Regions from separate parts of the Marinactinospora rubrisoli genome, predicted to be linked through region 1. Evidence: predicted binding sites of a transcription regulator. Region 1 holds the regulator's gene; each other region holds the start of a gene.

Region 1 (7,146 bases):
GGTGCCCTGGGCGAACTGGAGCGCGCCGCGGTCATCGAGGCACTGCGCAAGCTGCCCACCCGGCAGCGGGAGGCCATCGTGCTCCGCTACTACGCAGACCTTTCCGAGGCTCAGATCGCCGACGCCATGGGCATCAGTCGCGGCGCCGTCAAGAGCCACACGGCGCGCGGAATCGCCGCGCTCCGCTCGGTTCTGGAGCGAACGACATGACCGATCCAATCGACGACGAACTGGAACAGCGGCTTCGCGACGCACTGCGCGCCGAAGCCGGGGCCGTACAGCCGTCACCCGCCGCGCTCGATCGCATCCGGGCCCGTACGGAGCGCGCCCGCCCGTTCTGGCTGGGCGGATTCTGGCTGCGCCCGAGTCTCGCGGTGGGCGCCGCCGCGCTGATCGTCGGCTCCGTCCTGCTCGGCACGCCGCAACTGCGCGAGCAGGTGCTGCCCGACTCCCTGACCACGGCTTCGGAGGACGACGCCCAGTCGCCCGGATCCGGTCCGGCGAACGCGGGCGACCATCTGGAGGAGCCGTCCGCCACCGACGACGACCCCGACCGCCCCGCCGGGCCGCGGACCTCGCCCACCCCCGAGGCCGAGAGCGGCGATCCGCTCAGCGGCACCGGGGCCACCCCGATGTGCCTCGGCCCGGCGCCGAGCCCCACGGCCGAGCGCAGCCCCTCGGCGTCCCCCGACCTCGACGCCGAGGACGAGGAGGCGCCGGCCGGGCCGGGCTGCGTCCCGTCACCGCAGCCCTCCTCGCCCGACGACGACGGAGCGGGCGACGGCGACCCGAGCGGGGAGCATCCGGGCGGCGACGGTGAGGAGACCGAGCCGGGCGGCGGCACCACCACGCCGGCCCCGGACGCGCCGGACGACCCCAGCGCCCCGCCCGCGGAGGGCAGCGACACCGCGAGCGGCCCCACGGCGCCCGTGCACTGACCCGGCGCGCCCCGTGCGTCAGGCGGCGCGCCCACCGCCGCGGGCTCCGGCGGTCACCAGCGCCCGCAGCGGGCCTGCAGCACGGAGAGGGCGGCCACGCCCGCGGTCGAGGTGCGCAGCACGCTCGGGCCGAGCAGTGCGCGCACGGCGCCCGCGCGGTCGAACGCCGTCAGTTCGGTGTCGGTGAAGCCGCCCTCGGGGCCCACCACCAGCACGATCTCGCCCCCGGTCCCGCCGGGGGTCACGGCCTCGGGCAGCGGCAAGGCGGACAGCCGCTGGTCGGTCTCCTCGTGCAGCACGATGCCGACGGCCGCGGCACCGAGCAGCTCGGCGACCTCGGCGGTGGCCGCGGGCTCGGCGACCTCGGGGACCCGGCTGCGCCGCGCCTGCTTCGCCGCCTCGCGCGCGGCCGAACGCCACCGGCCCAGCGCCTTGGCGGCCCGGTCCGGCTTCCAGCGGGTGACACAGCGCTCGGCCGGCCACGGCACGATCGCGTCCACCCCCGCCTCGGTCATGACCTCCACCGCGAGTTCACCGCGGTCGCCCTTGGGCAGCGCCTGCACCACCGTCAGCCGCGGGGCGGGCGCCGGTTCGTGCCGCCGCTCCTCGACGGCGAGCGCGACGGTGTCCCGGCCCACGTCGGTGACCACGCACCGTGCCCGCGTCCCGTCACCGTCGGCCAGATCGACACGCTCGCCCACCCTCAGCCGCCGAACGGTCGCGGCGTGCCGGCCCTCGGGGCCGGCGAGCACCACCCGGTCGTGGTCGAGATCGCCGGAGCCTGTCAGGAAAACCGGGGGTGTCATCTGCTCTCCGTGGGTTCTGCCGCCCTCACGGGCGACGGCCGGACCCGGCACGCCCGGCGGGGGCGGCGGATCCGGCCGTGGCCGGGTCGGTCGGGACGGGACGGCGTGCGGTCGGCCTCACCGCGAGCCGTTGAAGGCGTCGCGCAGCCGTGAGAAGAAGTTTCCGTGCCCCGGGCTGAACTTGCCGGGCGGGTGGTCCTCGCCGCGCAGCTCCGCGAACTTGCGCAGCAACGCCTCCTGTTCCTCGTCGAGCTTGCTGGGGGTCTCGACGTTGACCCGGATCAGCAGGTCGCCGCGCCCCGGCGCGTTGAGGTGCCGGGTGCCGCGCCCGTCCAGGGTGATCACGTGGCCGGAGTTGGTGCCCGGCCGCAGGTCGATCTCCTCGGTGCCGTCGAGCGTCTCGATGGTCAGCGACGCGCCCAGGGCCGCCGCCGTCATGGGAACGGCGACGGTGCAGTGCAGGTCGTCGCCGCGGCGCTCGAACAGCGGATGCGGACGCTGCACCACCTCCAGGAAGATGTCGCCGCGCGGGCCGCCGTTGGGGCCGATCTCGCCCTCGCCGGCCAGCTGGATCTGCGTGCCGTCCTCGACGCCCGCCGGGATCTGCACCTTGCGGGTGACGGTCTCGCGCACCCGTCCCTCCCCGGCGCAGTCCGGGCAGGGGTTGCGGATGACGGTGCCCTGTCCGGCGCACTGGGGGCAGGGCCGGGTCGTCATGACCTGGCCGAGGAACGAACGCGCGACCTCGGAGATCTCACCGCGGCCCGAGCACATGTCGCAGGTCTCGCGGTGACTGCCCTTGGCGGTGCCCTCACCCTGACAGGTGTCGCACAGCACGGCCGTGGGGAACGTGACGTCCTTGGTGACGCCGAACGCGGTCTCGGCGAGGTCGAGCTCGATGCGCACCTTGATGCTGCGCCCGCGCCGCGCCCGGTCGCGGGCGCCGCGCCGGCCGGTGGCTCCCCCGCCGAAGAAGGCGTTCACGATGTCGTCGAACGGGAACCCGGCGTTGCCGAACCCGCCGGGGCCGCCGCCGGCGCCCGCCGGGGCGAACGGGTCCACGCCCATGTCGTACATCCGGCGCTTCTCCGGGTCGGAGAGCACCTCGTACGCCTGGGTGACCTCCTTGAAGCGTTCCTGGGTGACCGGATCGGGGTTGACGTCGGGGTGGAGTTCGCGCGCCAGGCGGCGGTATGCCTTCTTGACCTCGTCCTTGGACGCGTCGCGACGCACCCCGAGGATCTCGTAGTAGTCCCTGGACACTTACTGCCCCGCCAAGATCTGACCGACGTATCTTGCCACTGCGCGTACCGCTCCCATCGTTCCCGGGTAGTCCATTCGAGTCGGGCCGACCACACCCAGTTTCGCCAGCGACCGGTCGCCGATGCCGTAACCCGCTGACACGATCGAGGTCGACTGCAGGCCCTCGTGGGAGTTCTCCGCGCCGATGCGGACCGTGAGCATGGAAGGATCCCCGGCCTCACCCAGCAAACGGATGAGAACCACGTTTTCTTCCAGTGCCTCCAGCACACCGCGGAGGCTGGCCGAGAAGTCCACGGCGGCGAGGTTGGCGGTTCCGCCGAGCACGATCTTCTCCTCGTGCTTCTCCACGAGGCTCTCCAGCAGCACCGACAGCACCGACGCGGCCAGTACCCGGTCCTCGGCGGGCAGCCGCCCCGGCAGATCGGAGACCGCCGGGGGCACGTCGGTCAGCCATCTGCCGACCAGCGCCTGGTTGAGCACCGTGCGCAGGTTCTCGACCGAGTCGTCGGTGACCCGGTCGAGACCGTCGATGACCCGCTGTTCGACGCGGCCGGTGTTGGTGATGAGGACCATCATGACCCGCTGCTGCCCGAGCGGCACGAGTTCGACGTGCTGCACGGAGGACCGGGTCAGCGACGGGTACTGCACGATGGCGACCTGACGGGTCAGCTGCGCCAGCAGACGGACCGTGCGGCCTACGATCTCGTCGAGGTCGACGGCGCCGGAGAGGAAGGTCTCGATCGCCCGGCGTTCGGCGGCGGACAGGGGTTTCACCGTGGACAGCCGGTCGACGAAGAGCCGGTAGCCCTTGTCGGTGGGCACCCGGCCCGCGCTCGTGTGCGGTTGGGCGATGTAGCCCTCTTCCTCCAGGGCCACCATGTCGTTGCGGATGGTCGCAGGCGAGACACCGAGGCCGTGCCGGTCGACAAGCGCCTTCGACCCCACCGGCTCGTTCGTGGACACGTAGTCCTCGACGATGGCACGCAGCACCGCGAGTTTTCGGTCGTCGAGCACGCGCTCACCTCCTGGCACTCCGTGGTCTTAAGTGCTAATTCTATGCGGCTCCGTCGACGCGGTCCCCCTCCTGGCGGCCGAGGCCTCGCCGAATGGTGTTCCCCGTAAACGGGGGTTCGTCTCGTCGCGGGCCGCCCGAGACGGGGGAAAGGACCGGAATCCGGGTCGGCTGATCCTTTCACGGCCGACCGACGGCCCCGATTCGGCGAGATCACGAGCCCATGACGATCCGCGCGTCCGGCGCCCGTCCGGCTCCGGTCGCCGCCGCGCCGGCACCGCCGCCCTACATCAGTACAATCGCGGGCCGTGGGTACTGACTCCGGCGGCAGGTACGGCCGCGACGTCCTCGCCGGCGACTGGCGGCGGCCGCGCAGAGGCCGGGTCCGCGAGGTCCCGGCCGAGCACGGGCTGGTGGTGGAGTCCGCGGACGAGGCTTTCTGCGGCGCGGTCGTGGGTGTGGACAAGGCCACGGTGACGCTGGAGGACCGGCACGGCCGGCACCGAGTCTTCGATCTGGCCCCGGCGGCGTTCCTGGTCGACGGCGAGCCGGTCACCCTCGTCCGGCCGGCTCCCTCGGCGCCGTCCGGGCCGGTGCGCAGCGCCTCCGGGTCGATCGCGGTCCGCGGGCTGCGCTCGCGGGTGGCCCGGGAGAGCCGCATCTACGTCGAGGGCCTGCACGACGCCGAGCTGGTGGAGCGCGTCTGGGGCCACGACCTGCGGGTGGAGGGGGTCGTGGTGGAGTACCTGGAGGGCGTGGACCGTCTTCCGGAACTCGTCGCGGACTTCGCCCCCGGTCCGCAGCGGCGGCTCGGCGTCCTGGTGGACCACCTGGTCCCCGGCTCCAAGGAGAGCCGGATCGCCGGGCGGGTCGCGTCACCGAACGTGCTGGTGCTCGGCCACCCGTTCGTGGACGTGTGGGCCGCGGTGAAGCCGGCCGCGGTGGGGATCGCCGCCTGGCCGGACGTGCCCCGCGGAGTGCCGTGGAAGGAGGGCGTCGTCGCGGCGCTCGGCTGGCCCGCGGACACCGGCGCGGCGTGGCGGCGCATCCTCGGATCGGTGCGTTCTTTCACGGATCTGGAACCGGAGCTGCTGGGACGCGTCGAAGAACTGATCGACTTCGTCACCGCCGCGCACGCGGACGGAGGTTAGGGTCGGTCTGATGGGTCGTTTCCACGGCGGACGGCGCCGCCGGAGCGCGCCGGCCCATCGGGCGGCCCGATGCGCCGGCGAGGCGACTCGCGCGGGCGGGCCGCCGCCCGGGCGGGCTTTCGCCGCGCCCGCCCGCGGAGAGCGTCCGCACGCTACTCCGCCCGATCGCAACCGGCACAGCCAAGGGACAGCATGAGCGAGACACCGCCCAACCAGCCATCGCCCCAGGAACCGCCCACGGGCGGCCAGCCCGGCTACGGGCGGGCGGACGCCGGTGGCCCGCCCGGCGCCTCGTGGCCCGCACCCGGGGAGCCGGCCGGCCACCCGGATCGGCCGCGGGGCGGGTATCCCTCCGACGCGCCGCCGCCCCCGGCGGGCCCGCCCACCGGCGGGCAGCCGGCGCATCCGGGACACCACCCGCCGGCCGCTCAGCCGCCCGGCTACGGGTACGGCCAGCCGACGGGCGAGCAGCGAGGGTACTCCGCTCCCCAGCCGCCCGGCCCCGGCTACGGCCGGCCCACGGGCGAGCAGCCGGCGTACCCCACTCCGCAGCCACCGGCGGGTTACGGCCGGCCGGCTCCCCCGTTCCAGGCCGAACACGAACAGTCCGGTACCGGCCGGCCCGGGTTCCCCCCGCCTAGCGGGCAGCCGGGGTATCCGGGACGGCCGCACTACGCGGGACACCCCGGCACCGGCCCACAGCCCGGTCACGCCTGGCCCACCGGCGAGCAGCCGCAGCCGCCGCGCGCGGGCGGGTACGCCGAGCCGGGCGACCGGCCGGGGCACGCCCGCTCCACCGGGGAGCAGCCCGCCCAGACCGGCTACCCCGGGCCGGGCTTCGGCGGGCCGGGCGGGTATCCGCCGCAGGCCGCCGGCCCGCAGTCCTACCCGCCGGCGGGGGCTCCGCAGCCGGCCGCGGGTCCGCAGCAGCCGACGGAGGGCGGTGCCGACGAGATCACCTGGTCGATGATCGCGCACCTGTCGGGGGTGATCATGGGCTGCGCCGGCTGGCTTCCCGCGCTGGTGGTGTACCTGCTCAGGCGCGGCCGGCCCGGCCCGTCCGGGCAGCGGTCCTTCGTCCGCCACCACGCCGCCGAGGCGCTGAACTTCCAGCTCACGCTGGTGGTGCCCTACCTCGTCATGTGGGCGGTGTACATCGGGCTGGGCATGTACGCCTACACGTGGTCCTGGATCGGGTCCCTGCTGATCGTCGCGGTGTGGCTGGTCTCGATCGTGCTGGGGATCCTCGCCGCGGTCGGGGTGACGCGGGGGCGCTGGTACCGCTACCCGGTGGCGGTGCGCCTCGTGAGGTGACCGCCGCGCACCGTCGCGCGGGGTGGAACCGCCGAACGGCCGGCGCCGTCCGATTCCTGGACGGCACCGGCCGTTCGCGTACCGTGACGTCGCGCGGGTAGGTTCGACAGCACATCACCACACGGACCACGGCCGGGGGTGTCGGTGGGAGCGGTCGCGCCGCGTCCGCACGGCCTTCCCCGACCGCCCCGCAGACGAGGGGCCGGCGGCCCGTCCGGTGGATCATCCGCCTCCGTACGTCCGTGCTCGACCGCGCGGGCAGGAACAACGAGGAAGAGCATGAGCAACCCCTACCCTCAGCCGCCCTACGACGGTGGCCAAGGCCAGCACGGCTACCCCGGGGGCTACGGCCCGCCCCCCGGCGGCGGCCCCTCCTACGGCGCCCCGCAGACCGGCGGGCAGCCCGGGTACGGCCAGCAGCCCCAGACGGGAGGACAGCCCGGTTACGGCCAGCAGCAGCCGACCGGCGGGCAGCCGGGGTACGGCCAGCAGCCCTACGGCCAGCCGCCCGCGCCCGCCCCCTACGGCCAGCAGGGATACGGACAGCAGGGGTACGGCCAGGACTACGCCCAGCAGGGTGAGAATCCCCGGCCCCGGCCGGGCACCGACGACCAGATGTACGCGCTCATGGCGCACGTCGGTGGCATCATCCTGGGCTTCGT
Region 2 (7,146 bases), on a different contig from region 1:
GGTGCGCCGGCCTGCGGCCAACGTACCGGGGCCGGCTCGCTGCCGCCGCCCGCACCGCCCGCGTGCCGGATCCCGGTGGCCGCTAGCCGAGCGCGATGTCCCGTTTCGCGACGAACTCGTGCAGCCAGGGCAGGAAGTCCCCGGCGAGGTCCGGCCGGTCGCAGGCGAACTCCACCACGGTGCGCAGGTAGTCGAGCTTGTTGCCGGTGTCGTAACGCTGGCCGCGGAAGAGCACCCCGTGCACGGGTCCGCCCTCGTCCGGCCCGCGATGCGCGAGTTCGCGCAGCGCGTCGGTCAGCTGGATCTCGCCACCGCGGCCGGGCGGGGTCTCCCGCAGGACGTCGAACACCTCCGGGTCGCAGATGTAGCGGCCGATGATGGCCCACCGGCTCGGCGCCTGGTCGGCCGGCGGCTTCTCGACGAGATCGGTGACGGTGACGACGTCGTCCTCGCCCGTCGGCTCGATGGCGGCGCAGCCGTACAGCGACACCTGCTCGGGTTCGACCTCCATGAGCGCCACGACGCTGCCGCCGTAGGTGGCGCGCACCTCGATCATGCGGCGCAGCAGTGCGTCCCGCTCGCCGATGAGGTCGTCGCCGAGCAGCACCGCGAACGGTTCGGCGCCCACGTGCCCGGCCGCGCACAGCACCGCGTGCCCGAGACCGCGGGGCTCGCCCTGCCGCACGTAGTGGACCTGTGCCAGCTCGCTGGAGGCACGCACCGCGTTCAGGCGTTCGGTGTCGTCCTTGGCCCGCAGCGCCTCCTCCAGCTCGTAGGCGCGGTCGAAGTGATCCTCGATCGAGCGCTTGCTGCGTCCAGTGATCATGAGGACGTCGGCGAGCCCCGCCGACACCGCCTCCTCGACGACGTACTGGATCGCCGGCTTGTCGACGATCGGCAGCATCTCCTTGGGCGTCGCCTTGGTCGCGGGCAGGAAGCGGGTCCCGAGACCGGCGGCGGGAACGACGGCTTTGGTGACGGGGGCCGGGGCACGATGCGTATCTGCCATGTCGGCACTTTAGGCCAATGGTCGGTGGCGAATTGCGCGGCGCGCGCGTTCTGAGCCTGATCTCTCATATGTGGTGCCGCTCCACGCGACAAATCATCGCGGACATTCATATTCCGTTCCCCGGATTCTCATCTCCGCGTCGGCTGGCCGTCCGCGGCTCCGAGCTCTGACGGCGCCGCGGCGGCCGGACGCGGCGCCGGCTGCCAGACTGCTGACATGGACGTCGTTGGGGCGAAGCGCGAAATGCGCCGGCGCATCCTGGCCGCGCGCCGGGAGATGCCCGCGGAGCGGCGGGACCGGGCGGGATCGGCGATCCGGGACGCGCTGCTGGCCATGCCGGAGCTGACGATGGGCGGGACGGTGGCCGCCTACTACTCGGTGGGCACCGAGCCCGACACCCGGCGGCTGGTCGCGGCGCTGTGGAAGCACGGCTGCTACGTGCTGCTGCCGGTGTTGCTGCCCGGGGGCGACCTCGATTGGGCCGGGTACGACGGCCCCGACTCTCTCGCACCGGCCGGTCACGGCCTACTGGAGCCGACCGGGCCGCGCTACGGCCCCGACGCGGTGCGGCGGGCGGCCGCCGTGGTCTGCCCCGCGCTCGCGGTGGACGAGGCCGGGCGGCGGCTGGGCCGCGGGGCGGGCTGCTACGACCGGGTGCTGGCGCGCGTCGGCCCGCACACGTTGACGATCGCCGTGATTTACGACACAGAGGTGGTCCGCGAACTTCCTGCGGAGCCGCACGACCGGCCGGTGCGCGGCGTGGTCACCCCCGGCGGCGGGGTGCGAATGCTCCGCCCCGCGCGCGGCTGAGCCCCTCGATGCCCCCGGGCCGCGACCGGCCGCGGCCCGCTCCGCGCTCGCGGGACGGCGGGGCCGCACTCCCACCGGGAGCCGACGCGGAACATCCGGGGCGCGCCGCGTGTTCTCCGTCCGACGGCGCGAGCGGCACCAGCAGGAACAGCGCCCATCCGTCCCCCGTGCCTGTGTCGCGGCCGGCTACCCGAGCGCGTACTATTTAGCAGTCGATGGGCGAGAGTGCCAGCAAGGAGGATCCGTGCCTACGTACCAGTACGCATGCACCGAGTGCGACGCCCAGATGGAGGTCGTGCAGAGCTTCAGCGACGACGCGCTGACCGTGTGCCCGGAGTGCCAGGGCAGGCTCCGCAAGGTGTACTCCGCCGTGGGCATCGTCTTCAAGGGCTCCGGCTTCTACCGCACCGACAGCGGCTCCAGCTCCAACAGCTCCGCCATCACCGGCTCGTCCGGCAATGGCGACGGCTCCAAGAGCGAGGGGTCGAAGAGCACCGCCAAGAGCGAGTCCAAGAGCGAGTCCTCCTCGACGAACGGCTCCTCCGGCGGCTCGGACAGCTCCGCCGCCAAGGTCGCCTGACGGCGGACCGGCATCCGGAGCGGCCACCGGCCGGCCGGAGCACTCGTCCATCACGCCCGGGAGCCCGGGCAGCAGCGCACCGCGCCTTCGACCGGGGGCCGGCCCTCCCACGGGCCGGCCCCCGGTCGTCTGTCCGGCTCACTTGGCCACGGTGGCCGACGGAGCGGTGAACCGCCGAGCGAACGCAACCGGCACCGCCACCCGCCGCAGACCCCCCTCGCGGGGCCGGTGGAGCCGAGCGAGGCGGCGAACGCGACCAGGAGTGCGGAGCGGTGAGCCGCCGAGCGAGCGCAACCGGCGCCGCCACCGGCCGCAGGCCCGCTCTCGCGGGGCCGGTGGAGCCGAGCGAGGCGGCGAACGCGACCAGGAGTGCGGAACGGTGAGCCACCGAGCGAACGCAACCGGCACCGCCACCGGCCGCAGGCCCGCTCTCGCGGAACCGGTGGAGCCGAGCGAGGCGGCGAACGCGACCAGGAGTGCAGAGCGGTGAGCCACCGAACGAGCCCAACCAGCACCGCCACCCGCCGCAGACCCCCCTCGCGGACCCAGTAGAGCGAGCAAGACGACGAACATGCCTGTGGACAACTCCGCGCCGTCCCGTCCGCCGTCGCCTACCGTGCGGGCATGAACCCGAACGCGGCGCGGCGCGGACCGGCCCGCGCACACCGGCTGGCGGCGGCACTGGCCCGCTGGCGGCGTCCGCTCGGTGCGGTGTGCGCCGCCCTCGCGGTCGCCGGCGCGGTGCTGTCGCTCCGGCCGCCCGCTCCCCCGACCATCGACGTCCTGGTCGCCGCGCGCGACCTCACCGCCTTGGAGCCGCTCGGGCGCGGCGACACCGCCCGGCGCGCGGTCCCCCGAGACACCGCGCCCACCGGCGCGCTCACGCCCGCCGACGATCCACTGGGAGCCGCACTCACCGCGCCGATGCGCCGGGGTGAAATCCTCACCACCGCCCGGATCGCCGACCCACCGGCGGCGCCCTACGGTGCCGGCATGGTGGCGGCGCCGGTGCGGGTCGCCGACCCCGGCGCGGTGGCGCTGCTGCGGCCGGGCAGCCGGGTCGACGTCCTCGCCGCGGCACAGGACCCGCTCGCCGCGGAGTTCGGCGCCGCGGCGGCGCCCGCCGAGCTCGTGGTCCGCGACCGTCCGGTGATCGCCGTGCCGGGCGCCGAACCCGCCGACGGCGAATCCGGTGCGCTGCTCCTGCTCGCCGTCACCGAGGAGGAGTCGAGAACCCTGGCCGGCCGGGCGGTCGCCGACCGGCTCTCCATCACGATCCGCGGCTGACCGCTAACCTTTCGTGGTGCCGCGCCGGTCCGCACTCCGGGGCGGTGCCGTTCCGCAGCGGGCACCCGCACCCCCGTGCGTCCACCCACCCCAGGTGCCCGCCCGACCACGTCGATGGGGGTCCCATGAGTGGATTCAAGAAGTTCCTGCTCCAGGGCAACCTGGTGCAACTGGCGGTGGCCGTCGTCATCGGCGCCGTCTTCTCCAACCTGATCACGGCGTTCACCGAGGGCTTCATCACCCCACTGCTGGGCGTCTTCGGTGGCATTCCCGAGTTCGGCGGTCTGTACTTCGAGGTCAACGGGAGCCGCTTCCTCTACGGGCAGTTCGTCGACGCGCTGGTCTCGTTCCTGCTGACCGCGACCATCCTGTACTTCTGCATCGTGCTGCCCATGACGAAGGTCCTGGAGCGGTTCGGCAGGGAGGAGGAGGCGGCCACCCGCACCTGCCCCGAGTGCCGCAGCGAGATCAACCGGGAGGCGACCCGTTGCCCGCACTGCACCTCCCAGGTGGAGCCGGAGGTCCCTGCGATGACGTCCTAGGGTCCGGGCGGGGCCGTCCGCGCGCGGTCACCGGACGGCCCGCTGTCCCGGCCGCGGCTCACTGGCCGGCGGCGGCCTCGTACTCCCAGTGCCACGGTTCGAACGGGCTGGAGTAGGCCCACTGTGGATGGAACCAGCCGTATGTTCGGGAGTTGGCCTCCAGCCAGTTGAACTCGGGTGAGCCCTGGTTCTGCACGCCGCCGCACATGTCCACCGCGAGCCCCCAGCCGTGGTTGCTGGTGCCGGGCACGGCGGCGTTGCCCGGAGGCTGCTCCACATAGACCCGCTGCTGGTTGGCCAGGTCGCGGTAGGAGCTGGTGAGGCAGATCTCCTTGCCGAAGTTCTCGGTGAACGCCTCGTTCATCATCAGGAAGTCCACGGCGGCGTCGGCGCGAAGGAAGTGCCCGCTCTCGTGCAGCTCGCACAGCGCGTTCTGCGGAACCAGCCCGTTCGGGTAGCCGGCCGCGGCCTCGCCCGCCGTGGGGTCGCATTCCACCCCGGCCATGTAGGCGTCCACGGACAGGCCGCGGGCCTCCAGCTCGTTGGTGAGGCGCTCGGTGCTCTCCTCGGACTGCTGGCGCAGCTCCTCCAGGTCGGCGGCCAGCTCCACCCGCTCCAGCTGCGTCTGCGCCTGCAGTTCCTGCGCCGCGGTGGTGAGCTCGGTCTGCTGCTCCCGCAGGTTGTTGGCCTCGGCCAGCATCGCGTCCTGGTCCTCGGACAGCTTGACCACGTGCGACTCGGCCCGCAGGTCCGCGTCGATCGTGTCGGAGGTCATCAGCCCCATCACACCGACGTCGGGCTGCTTGTACAGCGTGCTGGCCAGCTGGGCGAGCGGCACCCGCATCTCGGAGAGCTGAAGCTCCGTCTGCTGCAGCTCGTGCAGCGTCTGGACGAGCTCCTCCTGCGCGCTCTCCAGGGCCTCCTCGCGTTCGGTGTAGGCCTCGGTGGCCTCTTCCAGTTCGTCGCGCGCCTGCTCGGCCTCCTGCTTGAGGGTGTCGAGGTCCACGTCAGCGGCCGCCTGATCGGTGAGCGGCGCCATGAGCACCTGCGTCCCCGCGAACAGGGAGAGCACCAGCACGATCACCAGGCCGGCGGTGAACCGGGACCGCCTCGGGCCGGCCGCGGCCACACTTCTCGGCACGCGGGGCACCGGCCGCGGCGAATCGAGAATGAACGGCACGTGGATCCTCCGGCTGCCTCTCGGTCATTGGCGTGGCCGCATCGCAACGTACTACACGCGTACATCGGGGGCGCGGTCACGTGGTCGACCGAACACGTAGTGCGAGAGCGCTCCTCGTCGGCCGCCTCGGCCGGCCGTACGGTCGCTCCGCGCATCAGCTGATCAGGGGCCGCCAGCGTCATCCGGTCGGCTTCGGTGGGGGAAGGCCGCACCACACGCGTCACGCCAGTGTGACGCATGCCACCCAGAAACAATGACAACCCTTCGGCAACACAGGGTACTCAACCCGGCGCCTTGGGGAGGCGCCCTCGTTCGACCTTTTACCGTCGGGCGCATCGCGGGGCACGGCTCAGCCCGCCGAGCGGGCGGCGCGGACGAACTCCGCGATCAGCGCGGGCTCCTTGACTCCCCGGCTCACCTCGACCCCGCTGGAGACGTCGACCCCCCATGGGCGGGCGGCCGCGACGGCCGCGCCCACGTTCCCCGCGTTGAGTCCACCGGCGAGCAGCCACCGCTCCCCCGGGCCGAATCCGTCCACGCTCGTCCAGTCCCAGCTCGTCCCAGAGCCGGGAACAGGAGCGTCCAGCAGCAGGATGTCCTCCCCCATCTCGCCGTGCGACGGCACGCGTCCCTCGCGCACACCGGCACCGCGGATCAGCGTCCACCCCTCCGCGGCGAGCGCGGCATAGTCGGACCGTCCCTCGCCCCCGTGCAACTGAACCGCCCGCACCCCACTGCCACGAGCGAGGGCCCGGACCTCCTCCAGCGGCTGGTCACGGAACACCCCGACCGTCAGCACGCGCCCGGGAACGCCGCGCACCAGCTCCGCCGCCACGTCCGCACCGACACGGCGCGGACTCTCGGCGAAGACGAACCCCACGGCATCGGCCCCCGCCCCGACTGCCGCGGCCACATCACGCTCGGTGCGCAGCCCACAGATCTTGACGAAGAGGGACGGACCGGCGTCGTTCACGTGTGCACTCCCATCGCTCCCAGTAGTCCGCGAGGCCCGGCCGCGCCCCCAAGGAACGCAGCGGCGCACGGCATGGTGCTCAAGGGAGTCTCACCTTCCCGATCCCGCACCCCGCCAGCGGCCATGCGCCGCCCAGCCGACGTTCGGAACCGTACCGGCTTCCAGGGCCGGCGGTTCGGAATTCCCACGTTCCGGCCACCACAGCACGACAACTCCACGCCGAGTCCCCTCGCCCCCACCCCGGCAGCGATGGCCCCTCACCACGCCCCGCCCGCTACACTGTCCACAGTGGCCCACCTCTCGTCGGCCGCGCCACCAACCCCTGCCGGAAATCCGCACGTGAGCCCGACCTCGTTTTCCGACAGAACCCCGGCCTCATAGCTCAGGGGACAGAGCACCGCTCTCCTAAAGCGGGTGTCGCAGGTTCGAATCCTGCTGGGGCCACCAACCAAACCGGCAACTCAGGGCATGCCGGATCCTCTGTGACCTGCGTTGCGATCTCCCGGACCGCCGCGACGGTCTGCGGTAGCAGAGTCACCCCGACGGTCAGTTGCCCGTCCGGCTTGTCCATCGCAATTTCAGCCTGAATGCCTCGAACAGTGGGCGCAGCGCGTCCTCTGGGTCATCTCGGTGGTCCACGGACGTAAGCGACATAAATGGGACGAAGTGGATCCCAATGTCAACGTCGCACCCCTCCCCCGCGGTTACTGATCAACCGGAAACCTGAGGCGCTGGCCGCCGCTGCGGTTGTTGCGAATACCAGGC
Region 3 (7,146 bases), on a different contig from region 1:
CGGCGACGACGAGCGCCGGCACATGGCCTGGGGGACGTTCACCTGCCGCCGGCACGTGGCCGCCGACGACGCCAACTGGGCGATCGTCCACGAACGGCTGCACGAACTGCTTCCGCACGTCCTGGCCACCGTGGGGAGCACCGACGACGGGACGGACGCCGGCGAAGGCTATGAACTGGGCGACACGCTGCTGAAGTACGCCACCGACCGGGCGCTGCGGCGGCTGGGCGCGATCGAGTCCGCACGCGGGGTGCCCGTTGACCGGATCGATGTGGACGCCGCTCCGGAACTGCTGGAGGAGGAGTTCGGGGCGGAGGACGCGGCTTCCCTCGGCATCCTGGCCGCCGGTCCGGACGGGCGGAGCTAGCCGTCGGCCGGGTTCACTTGCCCTCGCGCAGGACGGCGTCCAGGGCGATGCCGGAGGCGACGACGAGGGTGCGCAGCGGATCCGGGAGCTGGAAGCGGAACTCCACGGCGTAACGGTCGGCCTCGGTCAGCAGTTCGCTGGCCAGGCCGGCGAACCGCTTGGTGACCCGGCCGACCTCGGTGCCGTGCCCGTCGTTGATGACGAAGTCCCAGCCGGTGAAGTCCCCGGTGATCTCCCCGATGGGGCGCTCGTGGGCGTCCAGCAGCCGGAACTTGGGCTTCAGGAGCGTGAACTCCTGGTCGATCCGCCCGATCGGGCGGCCGTCGGGCAGGTTGATGAGCGTGCGCGGCGTGACGAACCCGAACTGCTTGTCGATGATGAGAAGCGGCCGCCCGTCGGGGGCGCGGACCTGGAGGGTACGGCGGAAGTTGCTCGTGTCCTTGGCCACGAACCGCAGCACCCGCCGCCCGGCGTTGAGGTTGAGCTCGCCGACGTGTGCCAGCGGCCGGCCCTGCGGGTCGTGCACGTGGTACTCGGACTCGTCGATGAAGTAGCGCCGCGGCTGCTCGACCAGCAGCACGGGGCTGGTGAAAAGATCGGTCACGTGTGATCGGACTCCGCGGGGCCGTCCACGGTTCCCGGGCGGCCGGCGGTATCGGTGCTGCTCACCGATCCGCGGACACCGGCGCCGGGCCCGGAGCGTACGGTGGACGCATGTCCACAGACCGTTCCGCGTCCTCCGCTCCCCTTCCCCCGGTGACCGACGTACCGCCCGGGGTGGTCGACGCGGTCGCCTGGGTGCACGTCCGCGACGGCCGGCTGCTCAACGTGCGCTCCGCGGGCAAGGACGCGCTGTACCTGCCCGGCGGCAAGCGCGAACCGGGCGAGAGCGACGTCGAGGTCCTGGTACGGGAGGTCCGCGAGGAGCTGGCGGTCCGATTGCGCCCGGAGACGGCGCGGCTGTTCGCGGTGGTCGACGCGGACGCGCACGGCTATCCCGACGGCACCCGGGTCCGGCTGCTCTGTTACACGGCCGAGCACGAGGGCGAGCCCACTCCGAGCGCGGAGATCCGGGAGCTGGCCTGGGTGGACGGCGCGGCGGCCGAACGGTGCGCACCGGCCGGCCGCCGCGTCCTGGAGGTGCTCCGCGAGCGCGGCCTGCTCGGCTAGGGCGGCCCGCCGGGCCGGCCGCGGGTGTCCCCGGCCGCACACGCACAGCGGAAAGGGCGGCCCCCGGTGGGGACCGCCCTTCGAGCGGTGTACCGCGACGGTGGACTAGAAGTCCATGCCGCCCATGTCGCCGCCGCCCGCCGGGGCCGCAGCGGCCTTCTCCGGCTTCTCGGCGATGACGGCCTCGGTGGTCAGGAACAGACCGGCGATGGACGCCGCGTTCTGCAGCGCGGACCGGGTGACCTTGGTCGGGTCGATGACGCCGTCCTTGAACAGGTCGGTGTACTCGCCCGTGGCGGCGTTCAGGCCGACGCCCGCCTCCAGGTTCTTCACCTTCTCCGCGACGACGCCGCCCTCAAGGCCGGCGTTGATCGCGATCTGCTTCAGCGGCTCCTCGACGGCGCGGCGGACGATGTCGGCGCCGATGGCCTCGTCGCCCTCCAGCTCCAGCTTCTCGAAGGCCGGGACGCTGGCCTGCAGCAGCGCCACGCCACCACCGGGCAGGATGCCCTCCTCGACGGCGGCCTTGGCGTTGCGGACGGCGTCCTCGATGCGGTGCTTGCGCTCCTTGAGCTCCACCTCGGTGGCGGCGCCGGCCTTGATGACCGCCACACCGCCGGCCAGGCGGGCCAGGCGCTCCTGCAGCTTCTCGCGGTCGTAGTCGGAGTCGGTGCGCTCGATCTCGGCACGGATCTCGTTGACCCGGCCGGCGATCGCGGTGGCGTCGCCCACGCCGTCCACGATGGTGGTCTCGTCCTTGGTGACGACGACCTTGCGGGCGCGGCCGAGCAGCTCAAGCTCGGTGTTCTCCAGCTTGAGGCCGACCTCCTCGGTGATGACCTGGCCGCCGGTCAGCACGGCGATGTCGCCGAGCTGGGCCTTGCGGCGGTCACCGAAGCCCGGGGCCTTGACGGCGACGGACTTGAAGGCACCGCGGATCTTGTTGACCACCAGGGTCTGCAGCGCGCCGCCCTCGACGTCCTCGGCGATGACGACGAGCGGACGGCCGGCCTGCAGGACCTTCTCAACGATCGGCAGGAACTCGTTGTTGTTGGAGATCTTCTGGTTCGCGATCAGGATGTACGGGTCCTCCAGGACCGTCTCCATGCGCTCCAGGTCGGTGGCGAAGTACGGCGAGATGTAGCCCTTGTCGAAGCGCATACCCTCGGCGAGCTCCAGCTCCAGCCCGAAGGTCTGCCCCTCCTCGACGGTGATGACGCCTTCCTTGCCGACCTTGTCCATGGCCTCGGCGATGATCTCGCCGATCTGGGTGTCGCCGGCGGAGATGGAGGCCGTGGAGGCGATCTGCTCCTTGGTCTCGATGTCCTTGGAGAGGTTGGCCAGCTCCTCGCTGATGCGGGCGACCGCGGCCTCGATGCCCTTCTTCAGCCCGACCGGGTTGGCGCCGGCGGCGACGTTGCGCAGACCCTCGCGCACCAGCGCCTGGGCCAGGACGGTGGCGGTGGTGGTGCCGTCACCCGCGACGTCGTCGGTCTTCTTGGCGACCTCCTTGACGAGCTCGGCCCCGATCTTCTCCCACGGGTCTTCGAGCTCGATCTCCTTGGCGATCGAGACACCGTCGTTGGTGATGGTGGGCGCGCCCCACTTCTTCTCAAGGACGACGTTGCGGCCCTTGGGGCCGAGCGTCACCTTGACGGCGTCCGCAAGCTGGTTCATGCCGCGTTCGAGGCCGCGCCGGGCCTCCTCGTCGAACGCGATCAGTTTGGCTGCCATAGAGTTCTGTCCTCCCGAGACCGGGCTGATACGCGAAGGTACGAGCCGACGCCCGCGACGGACGACCATGGCGCTCCCGGCAACCCGTCTGCCGGAGGACCGCGGCCTCATCGCCTCGAACCTGGGTTAGCACTCACCATGGGGGAGTGCTAACGATCCCTTTTCTAGCACTCTCCACAGGCGAGTGCAAACGCCCTGGCCGGATTTCGCCATGCGGTTACCCGCAGGTCAGCCCCGGGAAAACGTCCGGCCCGCGACCGCCGGGTGCGGGCGCGGGCCGGAAAGGCACTGTGGCGGGCGGATCGATCAAGAGCCGCCGGCGACCGCCGGGATGATCGACACCTGCCCGCCGCTGGGGACGGCGGTGTCCAGGCCCTGGGCGAACCGGACGTCCTCGTCGCCGACGTAGACGTTGACGAAGCGGCGGATCCGCCCGTCGTCGTCGAGGATCCGGGCCCGGATGCCGGGGTGGTTGGCCTCCAGGTCGGCGAGCACCTCGCTGAGGGTGCTGCCCTCGGCGGAGACCTCCGCCGCGTCCGAGGTGTAGCTGCGCAGGATGGTCGGGACGCGCACGCTGACGCTCATGACTGTGGAACTCCTTGCGGTGGTGGGAATACGGGAGCGCGCGGCCGGGCTCAGGCGAGCCCGGCGTCCTTGAAGGCGGCCAGGGAGGGCGGGATGGTGGCCGTGACACCGGCACTGGCGACGTTGAGGGTCTTGAGCCCGTCTCCGGTGTTCAGCACCACGGTCTCGGCCTCGGGGTCGAGCACCCCGTCGGCGAGCAGCTTGCGCAGCACGCCGGTCGTGACGCCGCCGGCCGTCTCGGCGAAGATGCCCTCCGTGCGGGCGAGCAGCGCGATGGAGTCGACCACCGCGGCGTCGTCGACGTGCGCCACGGCACCGCCGGTACGCCGGCAGATGTCCAGGACGTAGGGGCCGTCGGCCGGGTTGCCGATCGCCAGCGACTTGACGATGGTGTCCGGCTTGACCGGCTGGATGACGTCGTGGCCCTGCTCCCAGGCGCGGGCGACCGGCGCGCAGCCGGTGGCCTGCGCGCCGAAGATCCGGTAGGGCCGATCCTCGACCAGGCCGAGCCGCACCAGCTCACGGAAGCCCTTGTCGATCTTGGTGAGCTGCGAGCCGGAGGCGATGGGGACGATGATCTGCTCGGGCAGCCGCCAGCCCAGCTGCTCGGCGATCTCATAGGCGAGGGTCTTGGACCCCTCGCCGTAGTACGGGCGCAGGTTGACGTTGACGAAGCCCCAGTCCTCGCCGGCGGGGTCGCCGATGAGCTCGGAGCAGAACCGGTTGACGTCGTCGTAGTTGCCGTCGATCGCCACCACCTTGCCGCCGTAGACGGCGGCCATGCGCACCTTGGCCTCCTCCAGGCCGGCCGGGATGAAGACGCACGACTCGAACCCGGCGCGCGCGGCGGCCGCGCCGACCGCACCGGCCAGGTTGCCGGTGGAGGAGCAGGAGAGGGTGCGGAACCCGAAGTTGCGGGCCGCCTCGACCGCCATGGCGACCACGCGGTCCTTGAACGAGTGGGTGGGGTTGCCGGAGTCGTCCTTGACGTGCAGCGAGCGCAGGCCCAGTTCGGCGGCCAGCCGGTCGGCGCGGACCAGCGGGGTGAGTCCGGGGTTCATGTTCGGCAGGTCGCGCACGTTCTCCGGCACGGGCAGCAGCCCGGCGTACCGCCAGATGTTCTTGGGGCCGCGTTCGATGGACTCGCGGCTGACCGGCCCGAACTCGTAGGCGACTTCGAGCGGGCCGAAGCAGAACTCGCAGGCGAAGCGGGGGCCGAGGTCGTACCGCCGGCCGCATTCGCGACAGGAGAGGGCGGCGGCGGGGCCGAAGGAGGGGGTGGTGGGCGTGCTGGTTTCCGTGGCGGTTACCGCCATGCGAGGCGTCTCCCCTCATCTTTCCTGGAGCCGCTCTGACCCCAGGCCGGAGTTGGCACCTGTCCCGGCCGCCTCGCACCAGACGCGAAGCGTTCACCGGGATGGTTGCCGGGGCTTCGCCGGGCCGGTCCCTCCACCCCTCTGGATGAGCAATATGAAGTTCTGGTGGACGGTGCGTCCGCTCGGGCGGACCACCTGATCCGTGCGTCACTGTAACCGACGCGTCGCCGGATCGGCCATCCGGGGTGACCGATCTCGCGGACCCGCCCACGGCGCGGCGGGTTTGCGGCCTGCACAGAGGGTCAGTAACCCAGCACGCGGCACGGTGACACTGCGCGTCCGGACCCGGTGACCCGCCTGTGATCGGCGGGTGGCCGTGTAGTTAAGTAGGGGTTCCTGACAACCCGGTGGAGAGGTGGACGATCAGGTGGACAAGGCGCAGATCCTCGTCGCTTCCAACAGAGGCCCGGTGTCCTTCTCCGTCGCCGATGACGGCTCCCTCGCCTTCCGGCGCGGCGGAGGCGGGCTGGTCTCCGGGCTGAGTTCCGTCGCAGGGGAGATCGACACGCTGTGGGTGTGCGCGGCACTCTCCGACGCCGACCGCAAGGCGGCCGGCACCGCGCCGGGCGGCCGGCTCGACCAGGCCGGTTTCGACCTCGGCGGCGCGCGGGTGCGCATGCTCGACATCCCGCCGCGGACCTTCGCCAACGCCTACACGTCGGTGGCCAACTCCACCCTGTGGTTCGTCCACCACATGCTCTACGACACCCCGAACAAGCCGCACTTCGACGCGGACTTCCGTGCCCGGTGGGACGACTACCGGGAGTACAACGGCGCGTTCGCCGAGGCACTGGTCACCGGCGCCGCCGAGGGCGCCCGGGTGGCCGTGCAGGACTACCACCTCGCGCTCGTGCCGCGCATGATCCGCGGCCGGCGGCCGGACCTGCGCATCGCGCACTTCTCCCACACCCCGTGGGCGCCGCCGGAGTACTTCCGGATGCTGCCCCGTGACATCGCGCGAGAACTGCTGGAGGGCATGCTCGGCGCCGACCACGTCGGGTTCCTCAGTCTCCGCTGGGCGGACGCGTTCCTGCGCTGCTGTGAGACGTTCCTGCGCGCCGAGGTGAACTGGGCCACCCGCACGGTCGACTTCGGCGGCCGGATCGTCCGGGTCGGCGTGCACGCCCTGGGCGCGGACGCCGAGGGGCTGCGCGCGCGGGCCGCCGCGGACGACGTGGCCGAGCGCCGCGCGGCACTGCGCGAGCTGGTCGGCGACCGCCGGCTGATCGTGCGGGTCGACCGCACCGAGCTGTCCAAGAACATCGTGCGCGGCCTGGCCGCCTACCGCGAGCTGCTGGCCCGCCGCCCGGAGTGGCGCGGCCGGGTGACCCACCTGGCGTTCGCCTATCCGAGCCGCGGCGACGTGCCCGAGTACCGCGAGTACACCGAGTCCGTGCAGCGGATCGCCAAGGAGATCAACGAGGAGTTCGGCACGCCGGACTGGACCCCGCTGATCCTGGAGGTCAACGACGACTACCCACGGTCGCTGGCGTCGTTCCAGCTCGCCGACGTGCTGCTCGTCAATCCGATCCGCGACGGCATGAACCTGGTGGCCAAGGAGGGGCCGGTGCTCTCCGAGGAGGGCTGCGCCCTCGTGCTGTCCACCGAGGCCGGCGCGGCGGACGACCTGGGCGAGGACGCGCTGCTGGTCAACCCCTACGACGTCTCCGAGACGGCCGAGACGCTGCACACCGCGCTGTCCCTGCCGGCCGGGGAACGCCGCGCACGCTGCGAGCGGCTGGCGGAGCGGGCGGCCGCCCTGCCGCCGCAGCGCTGGTTCACCGACCAGCTCCGCGCGCTCGGCTGAGCGGCGTCCCTCGTTCTCCAGGGGCATCACCCGTCCCGCCACGGCCCTCGCGTCGCGGCACCGTCACGGCGGTGCGGTGGCGCGAGGGCGCGGGCCGGGTCAGCCCT

The links. The regulator HrcA, encoded in region 1, represses chaperone genes, less so after heat shock. The targets are predictions, from matches to a motif close to TTGGCACTCTCNNNNNGAGAGTGCCAA.
Region 2: ACFQRF_RS02775 (FmdB family zinc ribbon protein) is a predicted target of HrcA. The motif match lies at 2,025-2,051, and genes of this name have one in related genera.
Region 3: groL (chaperonin GroEL) is a predicted target of HrcA. The motif match lies at 3,398-3,424, and genes of this name have one in related genera.

The regions. Positions count from the first base shown of each region.
Region 1 is NZ_JBHTBH010000008.1:213,462-220,607, reverse strand. Features, by position in the region: gene ACFQRF_RS17995 (SigE family RNA polymerase sigma factor) at 1-210, shown strand, start outside; gene ACFQRF_RS17990 (hypothetical protein) at 207-938, shown strand; gene ACFQRF_RS17985 (16S rRNA (uracil(1498)-N(3))-methyltransferase) at 992-1,744, opposite strand; gene dnaJ (molecular chaperone DnaJ) at 1,862-3,007, opposite strand; gene hrcA (heat-inducible transcriptional repressor HrcA) at 3,008-4,021, opposite strand; gene ACFQRF_RS17970 (DUF3097 domain-containing protein) at 4,328-5,170, shown strand; gene ACFQRF_RS17965 (DUF4870 domain-containing protein) at 5,363-6,484, shown strand; gene ACFQRF_RS17960 (DUF4870 domain-containing protein) at 6,764-7,146, shown strand, end outside.
Region 2 is NZ_JBHTBH010000001.1:602,353-609,498, reverse strand. Features, by position in the region: gene galU (UTP--glucose-1-phosphate uridylyltransferase GalU) at 83-1,009, opposite strand; gene ACFQRF_RS02780 (5-formyltetrahydrofolate cyclo-ligase) at 1,226-1,819, shown strand; gene ACFQRF_RS02775 (FmdB family zinc ribbon protein) at 2,064-2,399, shown strand; gene ACFQRF_RS02770 (SAF domain-containing protein) at 3,024-3,686, shown strand; gene ACFQRF_RS02765 (MscL family protein) at 3,812-4,228, shown strand; gene ACFQRF_RS02760 (D-alanyl-D-alanine carboxypeptidase family protein) at 4,287-5,408, opposite strand; gene ACFQRF_RS02755 (phosphoribosylanthranilate isomerase) at 5,758-6,381, opposite strand; tRNA gene ACFQRF_RS02750 (tRNA-Arg) at 6,753-6,828, shown strand.
Region 3 is NZ_JBHTBH010000001.1:366,074-373,219, reverse strand. Features, by position in the region: gene ACFQRF_RS01760 (R2-like ligand-binding oxidase) at 1-367, shown strand, start outside; gene ACFQRF_RS01755 (LURP-one-related/scramblase family protein) at 381-971, opposite strand; gene ACFQRF_RS01750 (NUDIX hydrolase) at 1,082-1,537, shown strand; gene groL (chaperonin GroEL) at 1,643-3,271, opposite strand; gene ACFQRF_RS01740 (MoaD/ThiS family protein) at 3,578-3,856, opposite strand; gene thrC (threonine synthase) at 3,907-5,172, opposite strand; SAM riboswitch class I at 5,185-5,324, opposite strand; gene ACFQRF_RS01730 (alpha,alpha-trehalose-phosphate synthase (UDP-forming)) at 5,600-7,039, shown strand; gene otsB (trehalose-phosphatase) at 7,139-7,146, opposite strand, start outside.